One region of the Streptomyces sp. NPDC001515 genome, then DNA from elsewhere that is predicted to be linked to it. Evidence: riboswitches for the same ligand, from Rfam matches in the RefSeq annotation. Region 1 holds a riboswitch; each other region holds the start of a gene.
The links. Region 1 has a riboswitch for cobalamin ahead of ACWCXC_RS06460 (cobalamin biosynthesis protein). Riboswitches for the same ligand answer to the same signal wherever they lie in the genome.
Positions count from the first base shown of each region.

Region 2: another riboswitch for cobalamin. It lies ahead of ACWCXC_RS35445 (ABC transporter substrate-binding protein); the one in region 1 lies ahead of ACWCXC_RS06460 (cobalamin biosynthesis protein).
Region 3: another riboswitch for cobalamin. It lies ahead of ACWCXC_RS08985 (ribonucleoside-diphosphate reductase subunit alpha); the one in region 1 lies ahead of ACWCXC_RS06460 (cobalamin biosynthesis protein).

Region 1 is NZ_JBSFHN010000003.1:284,341-289,669, reverse strand. Features, by position in the region: gene ACWCXC_RS06465 (cobyric acid synthase) at 1-1,160, opposite strand, end outside; gene ACWCXC_RS06460 (cobalamin biosynthesis protein) at 1,157-2,158, opposite strand; cobalamin riboswitch at 2,291-2,413, opposite strand; gene ACWCXC_RS06455 (hypothetical protein) at 2,573-2,806, opposite strand; gene ACWCXC_RS06450 (anion permease) at 2,817-4,091, opposite strand; gene ACWCXC_RS06445 (class II aldolase/adducin family protein) at 4,328-4,990, shown strand; gene ACWCXC_RS06440 (alpha/beta hydrolase) at 5,079-5,329, shown strand, end outside.
Region 2 is NZ_JBSFHN010000054.1:5,825-11,153, reverse strand. Features, by position in the region: gene ACWCXC_RS35455 (hypothetical protein) at 1-441, opposite strand, end outside; gene ACWCXC_RS35450 (acyl-CoA dehydrogenase) at 600-2,555, shown strand; cobalamin riboswitch at 2,707-2,892, shown strand; gene ACWCXC_RS35445 (ABC transporter substrate-binding protein) at 2,927-3,994, shown strand; gene ACWCXC_RS35440 (FecCD family ABC transporter permease) at 4,063-5,070, shown strand; gene ACWCXC_RS35435 (ABC transporter ATP-binding protein) at 5,067-5,329, shown strand, end outside.
Region 3 is NZ_JBSFHN010000006.1:35,670-40,998, reverse strand. Features, by position in the region: gene ACWCXC_RS08985 (ribonucleoside-diphosphate reductase subunit alpha) at 1-1,605, opposite strand, end outside; cobalamin riboswitch at 1,747-1,869, opposite strand; gene ACWCXC_RS08980 (GNAT family N-acetyltransferase) at 1,924-2,436, opposite strand; gene mctP (monocarboxylate uptake permease MctP) at 2,549-4,177, opposite strand; gene ACWCXC_RS08970 (DUF3311 domain-containing protein) at 4,174-4,428, opposite strand; gene ACWCXC_RS08965 (GntR family transcriptional regulator) at 4,689-5,329, opposite strand, start outside.

The DNA of each region.
Region 1 (5,329 bases):
GCCTCGCCGGACGGCCGGGCGAGGGTCTTCTCGCGGTCGAAGCGGATCCGGACCGGGAGCAGCCCCAGCCCCTCGACGCGGCCGGCGCGCGATTCCACCTCGTCCTCGATCCGCTCGCCGAGCAGTTGGTAGCCGCCGCACACGCCGAGCACCGGACGGCCCTCGGCGGCCCGCCGCAGCAGCGCGTCGGCCAGTCCGCGCTCGCGCAGCCAGGCCAGCGCCTTCACGGTGCCCCGGGTGCCGGGCACGACGACGAGATCGGCGTCCGCCAGCTCCTCCGCGCGGTCCACGAACCGCACGACGACGCCCGGTTCGGCGGCCAGCGCGTCGACGTCGGTGAAGTTCGACATCAGCGGCACCGCGCACACGGCGACGCGCAGCACGTCTTCCCCGTGCGGCGGGGCCACCACCGACTCGCGCACGGCGCCGCGCAGCGACACCCGCAGTCCGTCCTCCTCGTCGATGCCCAGACCGTGCGCGAAGGGCAGCACCCCGTACGACGGCCGGCCGGTCAGCTCCCGCAGCATGCCGAGGCCGGGCTCCAGCAGCGAGACGTCGCCCCGGAACTTGTTCACCAGATAGCCGGCGATCAGCTCCTGGTCCTCGGGCGCGAGCAGCGCGGTCGTTCCGAAGAACGAGGCGAAGACCCCGCCCCGGTCGATGTCGCCGACCACCACCACCGGGAAGCGGGCGGCCCGCGCGATGCCCATGTTGACGATGTCGGTGCGCCGCAGATTGATCTCGGCCGGACTGCCCGCGCCCTCGCAGATCACCGCGTCGTACGTGCCGCGCAGCCGCTCCAGGCAGTCCGTGACGGTGGACAGCAGGGACTCCTGCCGGCCCCCGTGGTAGCCCCGGGCGCTCATCTCGCCGACCGGGCGCCCCATCAGCACCACCTGGCTGGAGCGGTCGCTCCCGGGCTTGAGGAGCACCGGGTTCATCAGGGCGGTCGGCTCGACGCGGGCGGCCTGGGCCTGCATGGCCTGGGCCCGTCCGATCTCGGCGCCCTCGCGGGTCACGAAGGAGTTCAGCGACATGTTCTGCGCCTTGAAGGGCGCCACCTTCACGCCCCGGCGCACCAGCCAGCGGCAGATGCCCGCCGTGACGACGCTCTTGCCCGCGTCCGACGTGGTCCCGGCGACCAGCAGTCCGCCGCTCATGTCCTGCTCCGTCCGGTGGTGGGGGAGGGGGCGGCCCCGGCCCGGGACCGGAGGCGGCGGGCAGCCGCGCCCGCGCCCAGCCGGGCCACGACGCTGACGCCGAGCGCCAGGGCGCCGACCCGGCGCGAGAGCCGTACCGCGCGTTCGATGTCGGCGGTCTCCACGGCCCGGCCCGCCGCGCCGTTGAGCACGGGACGGTGCTCGACCCGGCCGCCGTAGGCCAGCGTGCCGCCGAGCCGCACGCCGAGCGCCCCCGCGAACGCGGCCTCCACCGGGCCCGCGTTGGGGCTCGGATGCGCGGCCGCGTCCGCCCGCCAGGCCCGGAGCGCCGCGCGCGGCGACCCTCCGGCGGCGGTGGCGAGCAGGGCGGTCAGCCGGGCGCCGGGCCAGCCGGCCACGTCGTCGAGGCGGGCGGAGGCCCAGCCGTAGCGCCGGTGGCGGGGCGACCTGTGGCCCACCATGGCGTCCAGCGTGTTGGCGGCCCGGAAGCCGACGAGTCCGGGGACGCCGCCCAGCGCCCCCCACACCAGGGCGCCGACGACGGCGTCCGAGGTGTTCTCGGCGACGGACTCCACGACGGCACGGGCGATCTGCGGTCCGTCCAGGGACTGCGGGTCGCGGCCGCACAGATGCGGCAGCCGTTCCCGGGCCCCCTCGACGTCCCCGGCGGCCAGCGCGCCGCCGATGGCCCGCGCCTCGCGCCCCAGGGAGGTTCCGCCGACGACGGACCAGGTGGCGGCGGCGGTCAGGGCCACGGAGGCGGCGGGGCGGTGGCGCAGGGCGCGGGAGGCCAGGGCGGCGGCCCCGGCGGCGCCGCCGGCGCAGACCAGGGTGTGCAGCGCGCCCCACCCCCGGTGGTCGCGCCACAGCAGGCGTTCGACGTCCGCCGCGGCCCGCCCGAAGGCGGCCACCGGATGGCCCCTGCGGGGGTCACCGAGCAGCAGATCACCGATCATCCCGGCCGTGGCGCCGTACGCGAAGACGCGATCGGCACGCACGGGTCAGCCGGCCGTGGCGCCTCGGCGGGCCCCGGTACGGGGAAGCGGCGGGGAAGGGTTGGCGACGGGGCCGGGCATGGCGATATGTCCTCACTCAGGGTCCGCGCCCTGGTTCGACGAGACGGCGACCAGAGTCTCCTGGCTCCCGGATCCGCGGTCTCCCGGTCTTCCGGCCCGGTGGGCCGTGACGTCCGAGAGGGGGGACCGCTCCCCGGTGACAGTGGCGGGACCGCGCCGGATTCGCACCGGCTTCCTCTGCTGTCGCCGTAATGGCTCCGGCAGTCCACCACGCTCCGCGAACACCCGTCAACTTGCCGTTGACCTGCGGGGGCGCGGTGTGGGCGGACACACACAGGGCCGGACACCCGCGAAGGGGCGCCCGGCCCGGTGGGGGTCGGAGAGGGCGTACGGCCCTCAGGCGACGATCAGATAGATCCCGTACGCGACCGCCGCCGCGCACAGTCCGAAGCAGACGTACCCGCCGGCGCGGGCCAGCAGGACCGACCCGCCCGCCGCGCCGCCCCGCGCGGCCGGTTCCGGCTGCTTGGAAAGGCCGACGATGCCGAGGGTGAACAGGCCCACCAGGGCGACGGTGGTGACGAGGGAGACGCCGAAGACGGTGCCGAGTGCTGCCCAGTCGATGTGCATGTGTGTGTCCTTACACCGTGGCGGGTCGGGCCGGATCGGCGGTGACGGGCGCGGCCGGGGCCGGAAGGGTCGCCGTCAGGTCGGGCTGGGCGGCGAGCGTGGGCGGCGGGCTGACGGCCGCGATGGCGGTGGTGACGACACCGGCCGGTTCGGCGTCCGGCGCGGTCCGGGCGCCGGACGGTGCGACGTCGTCGTGGCCCACGGGCTTGCGGCGCGAGAGCGCCCAGATCGCACCGGAGCCGGCGACCAGCAGCACCGCCACGACGACGACGCCCCAGGTGCCCTGCTTGGTGACGAACTCGGCGCCCGCGCCGACCAGACCGGCGGCCGGCAGGGTCAGGCCCCAGGCGACGAACATCCGGGTGGCGGTGGACCAGCGGACCACGCCCCCCCGGCGGCCGAGGCCCGCGCCCATCACCGCGCCGGAGCAGGACTGGGTGGTGGAGAGGGAGAAGCCGAGGTGCGAGGAGGCCAGGATGACGGTGGCCGCGCTGGTCTGGGCGGCGAAGCCCTGCGGCGGCTTGAGCTCGGTCAGTCCGCTGCCCATGGTGCGGATGATGCGCCAGCCGCCGAGGTAGGTGCCCATCGCGATGGCGAGACCGGCGCTCACGATCACCCAGACCGGCGGGTTGGAGCCGGGGGAGAGGACGCCGCCGGTGACCAGGGCGAGCGTGATGATGCCCATGGTCTTCTGCGCGTCGTTGGTGCCGTGGGCGAGGGAGACCAGGCCGGCCGAGGCGATCTGGCCCGCCCGGTAGCCCTTGGCGGTGGCCTTCTCCTGGGCGTCGCCCTTGATCCGGCCGCCGATGCGGTACGTCAGCCGGGTGGCCAGCAGGGCGGCGACACCGGCGACGATCGGGGCGGCGACCGCGGGGAGCAGCACCTTGGTGACGACGGTGCCGCCGTCGACGGAGGACCAGCCGGCGGACATCACCGCGGCGCCGATGAGGCCGCCGAACAGGGCGTGGGAGGAACTGGAGGGCAGGCCGACCAGCCAGGTCAGCAGATTCCACAGGATGGCGCCGACGAGCGCCGCGAAGATGACCTCGGTTCTGAGCCCGTCTTCATTGATGATCCCGCCGGAGATCGTCTTGGCGACCTCCACCGACAGGAACGCGCCGACGAGGTTGAGAACGGCGGACATGGCCACCGCTGTCTTGGGTTTGAGTGCGCCGGTCGAGATGGTCGTGGCCATCGCGTTGGCGGTGTCGTGGAAACCGTTCGTGAAATCGAACACTAGAGCTGTCACGATCACTATCGCGAGCAGCAGCGTGATGTGTTCCATTTACCCAGGCAATCGTTCGACGTCATTGGCACGTGGACCGTAGGCAAGCTGGGTGAACGGAAGATGAACTGGGCAGGGCTTTGCGGTGACCCCAACCGGAGCCCGGCCGCCCTCTTCGCCCGCCGGACGGCGACGGGATTCCGCTACGGGCCGGGCGTGGCCCAGAATTCGGGGCCTGGCGCGGTCCCGCGCGAGGGGGCGGCGCGGGGCCGCTCATCCGTGGAAAGGATCTTCGTATGAGCGATGAGTGGCGCGAATCGATCGAAGCGGCCTGGGACGCGGTCGTCGCGACCGCCCGCAGGACCGCCGCCGAGGGGCTGGTCGTGGGGACCTCGGGAAACGTCTCCGCGCGGGTCGGCTCCACGATCCTCGTCACCCCCAGCGGAGTGCCCTACGACCGGCTGCGCCCCCAGGATCTGACGGCCGTGGATCCGGACGGTAGGCAGACCCATGGAGAACTGACCCCCACCAGCGAACTCCCGCTCCACCTCGCCGTCTACCGGAACACCGACGCGGCCGCCGTCGTGCACACCCACGCCGTCCACGCCACCGCCGTCTCGACGCTGGTCACCGAGGTGCCCTCACTCCACTACGCCTCCGCGATGCTCGGCGGCCCCGTCCGGGTCGCCGCCTACGCCCGCTACGGCACCGAGGAGCTGGCCGAGAACATGCTCCTGGCCCTGCGCGACCGCACCGGCTGTCTGCTGGGCAACCACGGCACCGTCACCTACGGCACCACCCTCGACGAGGCGTACGACCGCACCGCCCAGCTGGAATGGCTCTGCCGCCTCTGGCTCACCGCCAGCTCCGTCCCCGGCCGCACCCCGGCCCTGCTCACCCCCGGGCAACTGGCCGAGGTCGGCGAGGCCCTGAAGGGGTACGGGCAGCGCCCGCGCTGACCGCCGCCGTCCCCGCCCGTATACGGCCGGGCCACCGGACGGCCCCCGTCCGGTGGCCCTGCCCCGGGGAGCCCCGGAGACTGATGCCGTGCGCCCGGCAACAGCGACGGCAGCGGCCGTCACCACCATCCTCGGCGCCGGAGCGGCCGCGGTCGCGGCCGGCCGGCTCTCCAGCGACGCCGCCCTCGGGGCGCCGTCCGGACGACCCCTTCCCGCCGACCGCGGCCTGACCGTGCACGCCACGGCGGCCGGACAGGTCACCCTCACCCGGTCCCTCGCCTCGCTGCGGCCCGGCACCTACGGACTGGCGGGCGACGGCGTCCACGCGGTGGTGGGACC
Region 2 (5,329 bases), on a different contig from region 1:
GACGAAGCGGTCCACCGTGCCGCGCACCAGCGAGGTCACCCCGGCGGTGAGCGGATCGCCGAGCCTGCCGAGCGCCTTGTCGACGACGGGGCGGTCGGCGGGGGCCACGTCCGCCAGCAGCGCGTCGAGATCCAGATGGTCCATCACCGCGGCGGTGACCCGGGCGGACACCGCCGCCTGGACGTCGGGATCGGAGGCCAGCGGGTCCATCATCGCCGTATAGCGGTCGGTGTCCCCGGCGATGTCGCTCGCCCAGCTCGACACGATGCTCAGCGGGGTGAGTACGGCGGCCACGAGCACCAGCAGCGCCGCGAAGAAGGAGCGCACGCGGTGCCCGCCGCGCCCGGGCGGCCGGGCTTCCAGCCGTGCCACCCGGGCGCGCAGCGCTTCGAGTTCGGCATGCTCGCCGGCCGCGTCCGGCCCGTCGGGGTCCCGTTCCATGAACCAAGGGGATGCCCTGGGGGAGGGCCGGGCGCGGCGGACTGCTGCGAACGGGTGAGGCGGAGGGCGGAGGGTACCCGACACCCACGGGTGTACGGAAATCGCTCGCTTATGCAGGTTTCCGGGTGTCCTGGCCGAATCCTGCTCGTTTTCATCGTATGACCACCCTTCTCGACACCAAGGGCCCGGCGCAGGCCGCGGCCCGGCCGGTCACGGACCGGCTCACCGCGGTCCTCCTGGGCCCGGACGCCCGCCGCGAACACGGTTTCTGGCGGTGGCTCGTGGCCACCGAACCGTTTCGCCGCCCGGCGTGCCCGGCCCCCGGCCCCACCCCGGAGGAACGCCTCGCCCTCGCCCACCGGCGGCTCCGCGTCCTCAACAGCTCCCTGGACAGCGCAGCCCGCCCGGCGAGCGACGCGCGTGCCCTGGCCGCCATGCACGAATGGCTCGCCCCGGTGGACCCGGCGCTCGCCACCGTCGCGGGCATCCACTACAACCTGTTCCTCGGCAGCCTCCTGGACCACGACCCCGACCACCCCCGCGACCTCTCGGACTTCCTCGCGCTGCGCCGCATGGGCACCTTCCTGTGCACGGAGGTGGCGCACGGCAACGACGCCGCCGCCCTCGAGACGACCGCCTCCTACGACCCCGACCGGGACGGCTTCGTCCTGCACACCCCGCACGCCGGCGCGCAGAAGTTCATGCCGAACACCAGCCCGGCCGGCGGCCCCAAATCGGGGCTCGTCGCCGCCCGGCTGCTCGTCGACGGCGTCGACGAGGGCGTCTTCCTCTTCCTGGTGCCGCTCACGGACACCACCCGGGCCCTGCCCGGCATCCGGGTGCGGCTGCTGCCCGCCCGGATGGGCAGCCCGGTCGACCACTGCCTGACCTCCTTCGACAGCGTCTTCGTGCCGCGCGGGGCGATGCTCGGGGGAGTGCAGGGGCGGATCGGTGACGACGGGGTCTTCCGCAGCGGCACCGAGGGCCGCAGGCGCCGCTTCCTCGTCTCCATCGGCCGGGTCACCGCCGGACGGATCTGCATGAGCGCCAGCGCGGTGGGCTCGGCCCGCGCCACCCTCGCCGTCGCCGTCCGCTACGGCGGACACCGCCTCGTCTCCGGCGGACGCGGCGCCCCGCCCGTGCCGGTCTCCGCCCACCGCAGCCACCACGGCCCGCTCGCCGAGGCCATGGCCACGGTCTTCGCGATGAGCCTGCTGCACCGCCGCGCCCTCGACCGCTGGGAGCGGGCCGAGCGGGCCGGGGCCGCCGACCGCGCGGCTGCCGGGCGCCTGGTCGACGTCGCCAAGGGCTGGATCACCTGGCAGGCCCGGTCCGTGATCGTCGAGAGCCGCGAACGCTGCGGCGCCCAGGGGCTGCTGGAGCACAACGGGATGACCGAGCTGGTCACCGGGGTCGAGGGCGCCATCACCGCCGAGGGCGACAATCTGGCCATCCACACCCGCGCCGCCGCGAGCCTGCTCCTGGACGCGGTGCGGGACGCCCCCGAGCGCCCGCCCGCCCGGCCGGCCCCCGGCGACCTCACCGATCCGCGCCACCTGGCCGCCCTGCTGGAGCGGATCGAGCAGCTCTGGTTCGCACGGGCCGCCCGCCGGATGGCCCGCGTGGAGCACGAGGACCCGAAGGAACGCTGGAACGCGGCGTCGGGACCGGCCCTGCGGGGCGTCGAGGCCCATGCCTACCGCCATGCGGCCGAGGCGTACGCGCAGGCGCTCGCGGAGCTGCCCGAGGGCCCGGCGCGCGACCGGCTGGACGAACTGGCCCGGCTGTTCGCCCTGCGCTGGATCGCCCGCAACAGCGGGGACCTGCTCGCCGACGGACAGCTGACGAACGATCAGGTCGAGGGGCTGACCGACGCCGTCGAGCAGCTGATCGCCGCCGTGGCCCCCCATCTGCGGGAGCTGGCCGCGGCGTTCGCGCTGCCCGACGAACTCCTCGCCGACTGGCCCATCGCGGGCCCCCGGTACACCGACGTCTACGACGACCCGGGGGCCTCCTGGCACACCCGGCCCGCCGAGGAGCCGGCGGGAGTGCCCGGGACATGGCGTGCGGAGACCTCCGGCCCCGGTGGCGAATCGGTTCGCCCCAAGGGGTGACCGGCCCGACGCCCTGTCGTCGCGCGTTCCGGCGGTGACCGGCGGTTCCTGCCGCGCCCGGCGCGTCCGGGTGCCCGCGCGGTGGCCGGTGGCAGGGGGCCGCGCCCCCGGCCACCGGCCCGCACCGCCGCTGAGCTGCGCGGAAGCTCGTGGTAGCGTGCCCGGTGCCAGTCGAACTCCAGCCAGGAGTCAGGGAATCCGGTGCGAATCCGGAACTGACGCGCAGCGGTGAGGGGGACGGGCGGGGCCACGGCCACTGGGAGACCACGGTTTCCCGGGAAGGCGCCCCGTCCGCGTGAACCCGAGTCCGAAGACCTGCTGGCACCCGCGGTCCGGACCGGGCCGCGGAGTCCGTACACCGGGCCCCGCGCATGGGCCCCGAGACGACGAGGTACTCCGTGCCGCCCCTCTTCGGCCACGCCCGCACCATCGCCCCGCTCACCGCCGCGCTCGTCCTGCTGACGGCCTGCGGCACCGGAGGGCAGACGCCCGCCGACGGCAACGGGGACGCCGCCGGCTACCCCGTGACCTTCACGAACTGCGGGCGCGCCGTCACCGTGCACCGCGCCCCCGAACGCGCCGTCGCCGTCGACCAGGGCTCGGCCGAGATCCTGCTCGCGCTCGGCCTCGCGGACCGGATGGCCGCGACCGCCACGTGGACCGACCCGGTGATGAAGGGCCTGGAGAAGGCCGCCGCCACGGTGCCCCGGATCTCCGACAACCGGCCCTCGTCCGAGAAGGTCCTGGACCGGGAACCCGACTTCGTCAGCGCCTCCTTCGCCTCCACCCTGGCCAAGGGCGGCGTCGCCCCGCGCGAACAGTTCGAGGAGCTGGGCGTGCCCACCTACGTCTCGCCCGCCGACTGCACCGCCAAGGACAACAGCAAGGACGGCGACGGGGTGCGCACCGGCACCCTCGCCCTGGACAGCGTCTACACCGAAGTGCGCGAGCTGGCCCGGGTGTTCGGCGTACCGGAACGGGGCGAGAAGCTGGTCGCCTCGCTCCGCGCACGCGTCCGGAAGGCCACCGCGACCGTCGACGCCTCCGGCGCCACGCTGATGTACTGGTTCGCCAACGCGCAATCCCCCTACCTGGCGGGCTGCTGCGGGGCCCCCGGCATCATCACCCGCGCACTCGGCGCGAAGAACGTCTTCGACGACACCCACGAGGAATGGCCGCAGATCACCTGGGAGACCGTCGCGGACCGCGATCCCTCCGTCCTGGTCATCGGTGACCTCACCCGCCGCTCCCAGACCGCCGAGAGCGCCGCGGGGAAGATCGCCTTCCTGGAGTCCCACCCCGTCACCCGGACCATGGACGCCGTACGGCACCGGCGGTACGTGCTGCTCAGCGGCCAGGCCATGAACCCGTCGATCCGCACCGTCGAGGGCGTGGAACGCGTCGCGGCCGGACTGCGCTCCTTCGGGCTGGCGGGGTGAGCGACACCGCACCGGCCGCGCCCCCGCACGAGGCCGCGCCGGCGGCCGGCCGCGCGGCGGGGCGGGCGCTGCGCGCCGGACTGGGCTGGGCCGGCGGGTCCCTGCTGCTCGCCCTGTCCGTCGCGGTCGCCGTCACCATCGGACCCGCCCGGATCTCCGTCCCCGACGTCTGGTCCGCCGTCGGCGCCCATCTCGGCCTCGGCACCTCGGACCTCTCCCCGATCCGCGACGGCATCATCTGGAACCTGCGCATGCCCCGGACCCTGCTCGCCGCGGTGTGCGGTGCGGGGCTCGCCGTCTGCGGCACCGTCATGCAGGCGCTGCTGCGCAATCCGCTCGCCGACCCGTTCGTCCTCGGCGTCTCCTCCGGGGCGTCCACCGGAGCGGTCGCCGTCGTCGTCCTCGGAGTCGGCGGGGGAGCGGTGTCGCTGTCGGCCGGCGCCTTCGCCGGGGCCCTGTGCTCCTTCGCGCTGGTGATGGCGCTCAGCCACAGCCTCGGAGGCAGCACCGACCGGGTCGTCCTGTCCGGGGTCGCCGCCATGCAGCTGTTCTCCGCGCTGACCTCCCTCGTCGTGATGACGGCCGCCGACGCCGAGCAGACCCGGGGCGTCCTGTTCTGGCTGCTCGGCTCGCTCGGCGGCGCCGGCTGGAGCGAGGTCGCCACCTGCGCCGCGATCCTCGCCGCGACCCTGGCGGTCTGCCTGGGCCACGCCCGTACGCTCGATGCCTTCGCCTTCGGCCAGGACGCCGCGGCGGCCCTCGGGGTCCGGGTCGCACGCACCCGGACGGTGCTGCTGTGCGCGACCGCCCTGCTGACCGCCGCGCTGGTGGCCGCCGCCGGCGCCATCGGGTTCGTCGGCCTCGTCCTGCCGCACGCGGCCCGCGCGCTCGCCGGATCCGGGCACGGCAGGCTGCTGCCCGTCACGGCGCTCGCCGGGGCCGTGTTCCTGGTCTGGGCGGACACCCTGGCGCGTACCGTTCTCGATCCCCAGGAGGTACCGGTGGGCGTCGTCACCGCCCTGATCGGCGTCCCCGCCTTCGTCCTGGTCCTGCACCGCACCCGGCGGACGCCGTGAGCGCGGGGGAGCCGGTCGGCCTGCGGGCCGACCGGGTGGACCGGCGGGCGGGCGGCCGGCTCGTCGTGGACGGCGTCTCGCTCGCCCCGCCTCCCGGCGGCACCACCGGGCTGATCGGCCCGAACGGCTCGGGGAAGTCCACCCTGCTGCGGATCCTGGCCGGGGTGCTCGCCCCGGAGGCCGGTGTGGTCACCCTCGACGGCGATCCGCTCGCGCGGATCGGCCGGCGCACGGCCGCCCGGCGCATCGCCGTCGTCGA
Region 3 (5,329 bases), on a different contig from region 1:
GGCCTCGGGGGAGTCGAAAGGCAGCCGCAGCTTGAAGAAGACGTCCTGGAGCCCCATCGCGCCCAGCCCCACCGGGCGCCAGCGGGCGTTGGACCGGCCGGCCTGCTCGGTCGGGTAGAAGTTGATGTCGACGACCCGGTCCAGGAAGGTCACGGCGGTGCGGACGGTGGCGTCCAGCCGCTCCCAGTCGATCGTGCCGCCTTCGACGAACGCGGCGAGGTTGACCGAGCCCAGGTTGCAGACGGCCGTCTCGCCGTCGTCGGTGACCTCCAGGATCTCGGTGCACAGGTTCGAGGAGTGCACCACGCGGCCCGGCTCCGCCGTCTGGTTCGCGGTCCGGTTGGAGGCGTCCTTGAACGTCATCCAGCCCTGGCCGGTCTGGGCCAGCGTCCGCATCATCCTGCCGTACAGCTCACGGGCCGGCAGGGTCCTGCGCGCCAGGCCCCGGGCCTCGGCGTCCCGGTAGGCCGCGTCGAACGCCTCGCCCCACAGGTCCACCAGCTCCGGCACGTCCGACGGGGAGAACAGCGACCAGGTGCCGTCCGCCTCCACCCGGCGCATGAACTCGTCCGGGATCCAGTGCGCCAGGTTGAGGTTGTGCGTGCGCCGCTGGTCCTCGCCGGTGTTGTCGCGCAGCTCCAGGAACTCCTCGATGTCCGCGTGCCAGGTCTCCAGGTAGACCGCCGCCGCGCCCTTGCGCCGGCCGCCCTGGTTGACCGCCGCCACGGAGGCGTCGAGCGTCTTCAGGAACGGCACGATGCCGTTGGAGTGCCCGTTGGTGCCGCGGATCAGCGAACCCCGGGCGCGGATGCGGGAGTACGGCAGACCGATGCCGCCCGCGTGCTTGGAGAGCCGGGCCACCTGGTGGTAGCGGTCGTAGATCGAGTCCAGCTCGTCGCGCGGCGAGTCCAGCAGATAGCAGGAGGACATCTGCGGATGGCGGGTGCCGGAGTTGAAGAGCGTGGGGGAGGAGGGCAGATAGTCCAGCCGGCTCATCAGCCCGTACAGCGCGGCGACCTCGTCCAGGGCGCGCGCCGATTCGTCCTCGGCCAGTCCGGCGGCGACGCGCAGCATGAAGTGCTGCGGCGTCTCGATGACCTGACGGGTGTGCGGGTGGCGCAGCAGATAGCGGCTGTGCAGGGTGCGCAGCCCGAAGTAGCCGAAGCGGTCGTCGGCGCCCTCGGCGAGCGCCCCCTCCACCAGCGCGTCCAGCGCGTCGGCGTGCCGCGCCACGAACGCGGCGGTGCGGTCCGCGATCAGCCCCTCGCGGTGGCCCACGGCGACCGAGGCGGAGAACGAGGTGGCGCCCTGCCCGGCCGCCTCCTCCGCGACGGCGCGGGTCAGCAGGCGGGCGGCGAGCCGGGAGTAGGCGGGGTCCTCGGAGATGAGCCCGGCGGCGGCCTCGGTGGCCAGCGAGCGCAGCTCGGCCTCGTCCGCGTGGGCGCTGCGGCCGCGCAGCGCGGCGGCGGCGACCCGTCCGGGGTCGGTGTCGGGCAGGTCCGCGGTGAGCGCGGTCAGGGTCCGCAGCAGCGCGGCCCCCGGTCCGTCGCCCGTGCTTCCCGTTGACTCGGCCGCTGAGACCGGATCGGCTGGCGCGATGGTCACCTGGTGCTCTCCCTCGCTCGGCTCGGGGCCGTCGGGTGCGCGGGGGCAGCCGGGCGGAGCGGGGCCCGGACAGGGCGGCACTCCGTGCGGCGTCCACCGGCCCATCCACGAGGCCCGGACGTCTGGGCACCCGGTTCGGTCGAGCCGGGTGCGCTGTCGGCAGGTCCTCGGACTGGAGGTGCGCGAAAGCGCACCGAACACACCGTTGCGGGACAGTTCCGGATTCGCACCGGATTCCCCTGCGGCGACAGCGAGCATGAGCATACATGTGGGGGCCGCCGGATGAGGCGGCCCCCACATGTTGTGTCGCATGGGTGCTCAGACGGAGGAGTGCAGCTCCAGCCGGTAGGTCAGCAGCCTCAGGTCGTCGATCGGATCCCAGTCCCGCTCGGGGGTCCGTACGAAGCCGAGGCGTTCGTAGATCCGGTGCGCCCCGCGCATGGCCGGCTGGGTCGACAGCACCAGGCCCGTGACGCCCTCGGTGGCCCGTGCGCGGGCTATGCAGGCCCGTACGAGCGCCTCGCCCGCGCCCGCCCCGCGCGCCTCGCGGGCGACCGCCAGCATCCGGAACTCCGCCTCGTCCGGTCCCGCGATGTCCGCCCAGGGATTGCCCGGCGCCGCGTAGGTGACTCCGCCCAGCACCCGCCCCCCGGCGTCCGCCGCGACCAGCACCTCGGCCTCGGCGGCCCGCCGGGCCACGTCGCGCAGGTGCACCAGATACGGGTCGTCGGCACCGAAGTCCAGCAGCCCGTCCCCGAGATAGGCCTCGGCGGTGATCTCGCCGAGGAGGGCGTGCTCCGAGGGGTCCACCGGTCGGATCGTCATGTCCATGTGCGGAGTCTGCCCCACGCCCCGGCACGGTCCGCGACCGGGTTCCGCGCCCGCGCGCGAACGGGCCGTCGCGCCCCCGGCAGCCGGGGGCGCGACGGCCCGTGACCGTGCGTCAGTGCCCGCCCGGCGCACCGGCGGTGGCCGGCGGGAGCACCTCGGTCACCCCGGGGTCGCCCGCGTCCGCCGTGTAGTCCTCCGGGGAGGTCTCGTCGATGCCGGCGGGGGCCTTCAGGGCGTTCAGGACGAACGTGAGGACCACCACGACCACGACGTTGAGCACGAAGGCGGTCAGACCGATGTAGCCGATCTCGCCGAGGCCCGGGATCTCCTTGGAGGAGCCGCCGAAGTGCTTCTGCGTGGGGCTCGCCACCCCGTACGCGGCGGCGGTGCCGTAGACCATGCCGACCGCCCAGCCGGCCAGCAGCGCCCAGCGGTGGAACCAGCGGGTGAAGAGGCCGCCGACCAGGGCCGGCATGGTCTGGAGGATCCAGATCCCGCCCAGCAGCTGGAAGTTGATCGCGACCGTCTTGTCCATGGTGAGGACGAAGGCGAGGGCGCCGACCTTCACCAGCAGCGACACCAGCTTGGAGACCTTGGTCTCCTGCTCGGGCGTCGCGTCGGGCTTCAGGAAGTCCTTGTAGATGTTGCGGGTGAACAGGTTGGCCGCCGCGATGGACATGATCGCGGCGGGCACCAGCGCGCCGATGCCGATGGCGGCGAAGGCCACGCCCGCGAACCAGTCCGGGAACATGTTCTCGAATAGCTGCGGGATCGCCAGCTGGCCGTTCTCCACTTTCACGCCGGCCGCGATCGCCATGAAGCCGAGCAGGGCGAGCAGGCCCAGCATCAGCGAGTACAGCGGCAGGATCGTGGTGTTGCGGCGGATCACGTCACGGCTGCGGCTGGAGAGCGTCGCCGTGATCGAGTGCGGATACATGAACAGGGCCAGCGCGGAGCCGAGTGCCAGCGTGGCGTACCCCCAGTGCCCGGCCTCGGGCGGGGCCAGCGCCCCGGTCGGCTTGCCGCCGGGCGGTCCGGCGAACTTGTCCGCGGCGGCCGAGAAGATGTCGTCGAAGCCGCCGAGCTTGATCGGGATGTAGATGATCGCCACGGCGATGACCAGGTAGATCAGCCCGTCCTTGACGAAGGCGATCAGCGCCGGCGCGCGCAGCCCGGAGGAGTAGGTGTACGCCGCGAGCACCGCGAACGCGAGCAGCAGCGGCAGGTCCTTGACGAACCAGTTGGTGTTCTCGCCGCCGCCGACGCCCATCACGTCCAGCACCGCCTGGATGCCCACGAGTTGGAGCGCGATGTAGGGCATGGTCGCCAGGATGCCGGTGACGGCGACCGCCAGCGACAGGCCCTTGGAGCCGAAGCGGCCGCGGACGAAGTCCGAGGTGGTGACGTAGCCGTGCTTGTGCGACACCGACCAGAGCCGGGGCAGGAAGGTGAAGATCAGCGGGTAGACCAGGATGGTGTACGGCACCGCGAAGAAGCCGGCCGCGCCCGCCGCGTAGATCGCCGCCGGGACGGCGACGAAGGTGTACGCGGTGTAGAGGTCGCCGCCGAGCAGGAACCAGGTGACCCAGGTGCCGAACGACCGTCCGCCCAGGCCCCATTCGTCGAGGCTGGCCTCGTTCTCGGCCTTGCGCCAGCGGGCCGCCATGAAGCCCATGACGGTGACGGCCACGAAGAAGAAGATGAAGACGCCGAGCGCGACGCCGTTCACGCCGTCCTTCATGACGACGCACCTCCCTTGCGGGCGCGCTGGTCACGCTGCCACAGCTTGTACGCGATCATGGTGAGCGCCGTGGAGATGAGCACCCAGAGCATCTGGTACCAGTAGAAGAACGGGATTCCGATGAAGGTCGGGTCGACCTTCGCGTACGAGCCCACCCACAGCATCGCCACGAACGGCGCGACGAGGCAGAGGGCGATGACCACCCGGACCGGGGTGATGGCGGGTGGTTTCTCGTCAGGATCTGCTGACATGGCGGCGACTCCGTCCCCTCGCTGAGCACCTGTAATGCGCAGGAAATCTAGGGCAGTGTCCCGGCTACCGTCACCCCCCGTCCGCATTGCGGTCCGGCAACGGTCACGGCGTCGCGTACGAGGGGTCGAAATGGCCTTATCCGTCGGGGGGTTGGTCCAGACCAATGGGGGTGAGGGGGGTCGCGTGCGGGCAGCGGAAGGCCCCCGTGGGAGGGTTCCCACGGGGGCCGGTCGGGGTGGCCGGAAGTGGCCCTGCCGGATCAGTCCAGCGGGCGCTTCAGGCGGGCCACGAACTTGTACCGGTCGCCCCGGTACACCGACCGCACCCACTCGACGGGTTCGCCCTGCTCGTCCAGCGAGTGGCGGGACAGCATCAGCATCGGCAGACCCACGTCCGTACCGAGCAGGCCGGCCTCGCGCGGGGTGGCCAGCGAGGTCTCGATGGTCTCCTCGGCCTCGGCCAGCCGCACGTCGTACACCTCGGCCAGCGCCGTGTAGAGAGAGGTGTACTTCACCAGCGAGCGGCGCAGCGCCGGGAAGCGCTTGGCCGAGAGGTGGGTGGTCTCGATGGCCATCGGCTCGCCGCTGGCCAGGCGGAGCCGCTCGATCCGCAGCACCCGCCCGCCCGCGTTGATGTCGAGCAGTCCGGCCAGGGTGTCGTCGGCCGTCACATAGCCGATGTCCAGGAGCTGGGACGTGGGTTCCAGTCCCTGGGCGCGCATGTCCTCGGTGTACGAGGTCAGCTGAAGGGCCTGCGAGACCTTCGGCTTGGCGACGAAGGTCCCCTTCCCCTGGATGCGCTCCAGCCGGCCCTCCACGACCAGCTCCTGGAGCGCCTGGCGCACCGTGGTGCGCGAGGTGTCGAACTCGGCGGCCAGGGTCCGCTCCGGGGGCACGGGCG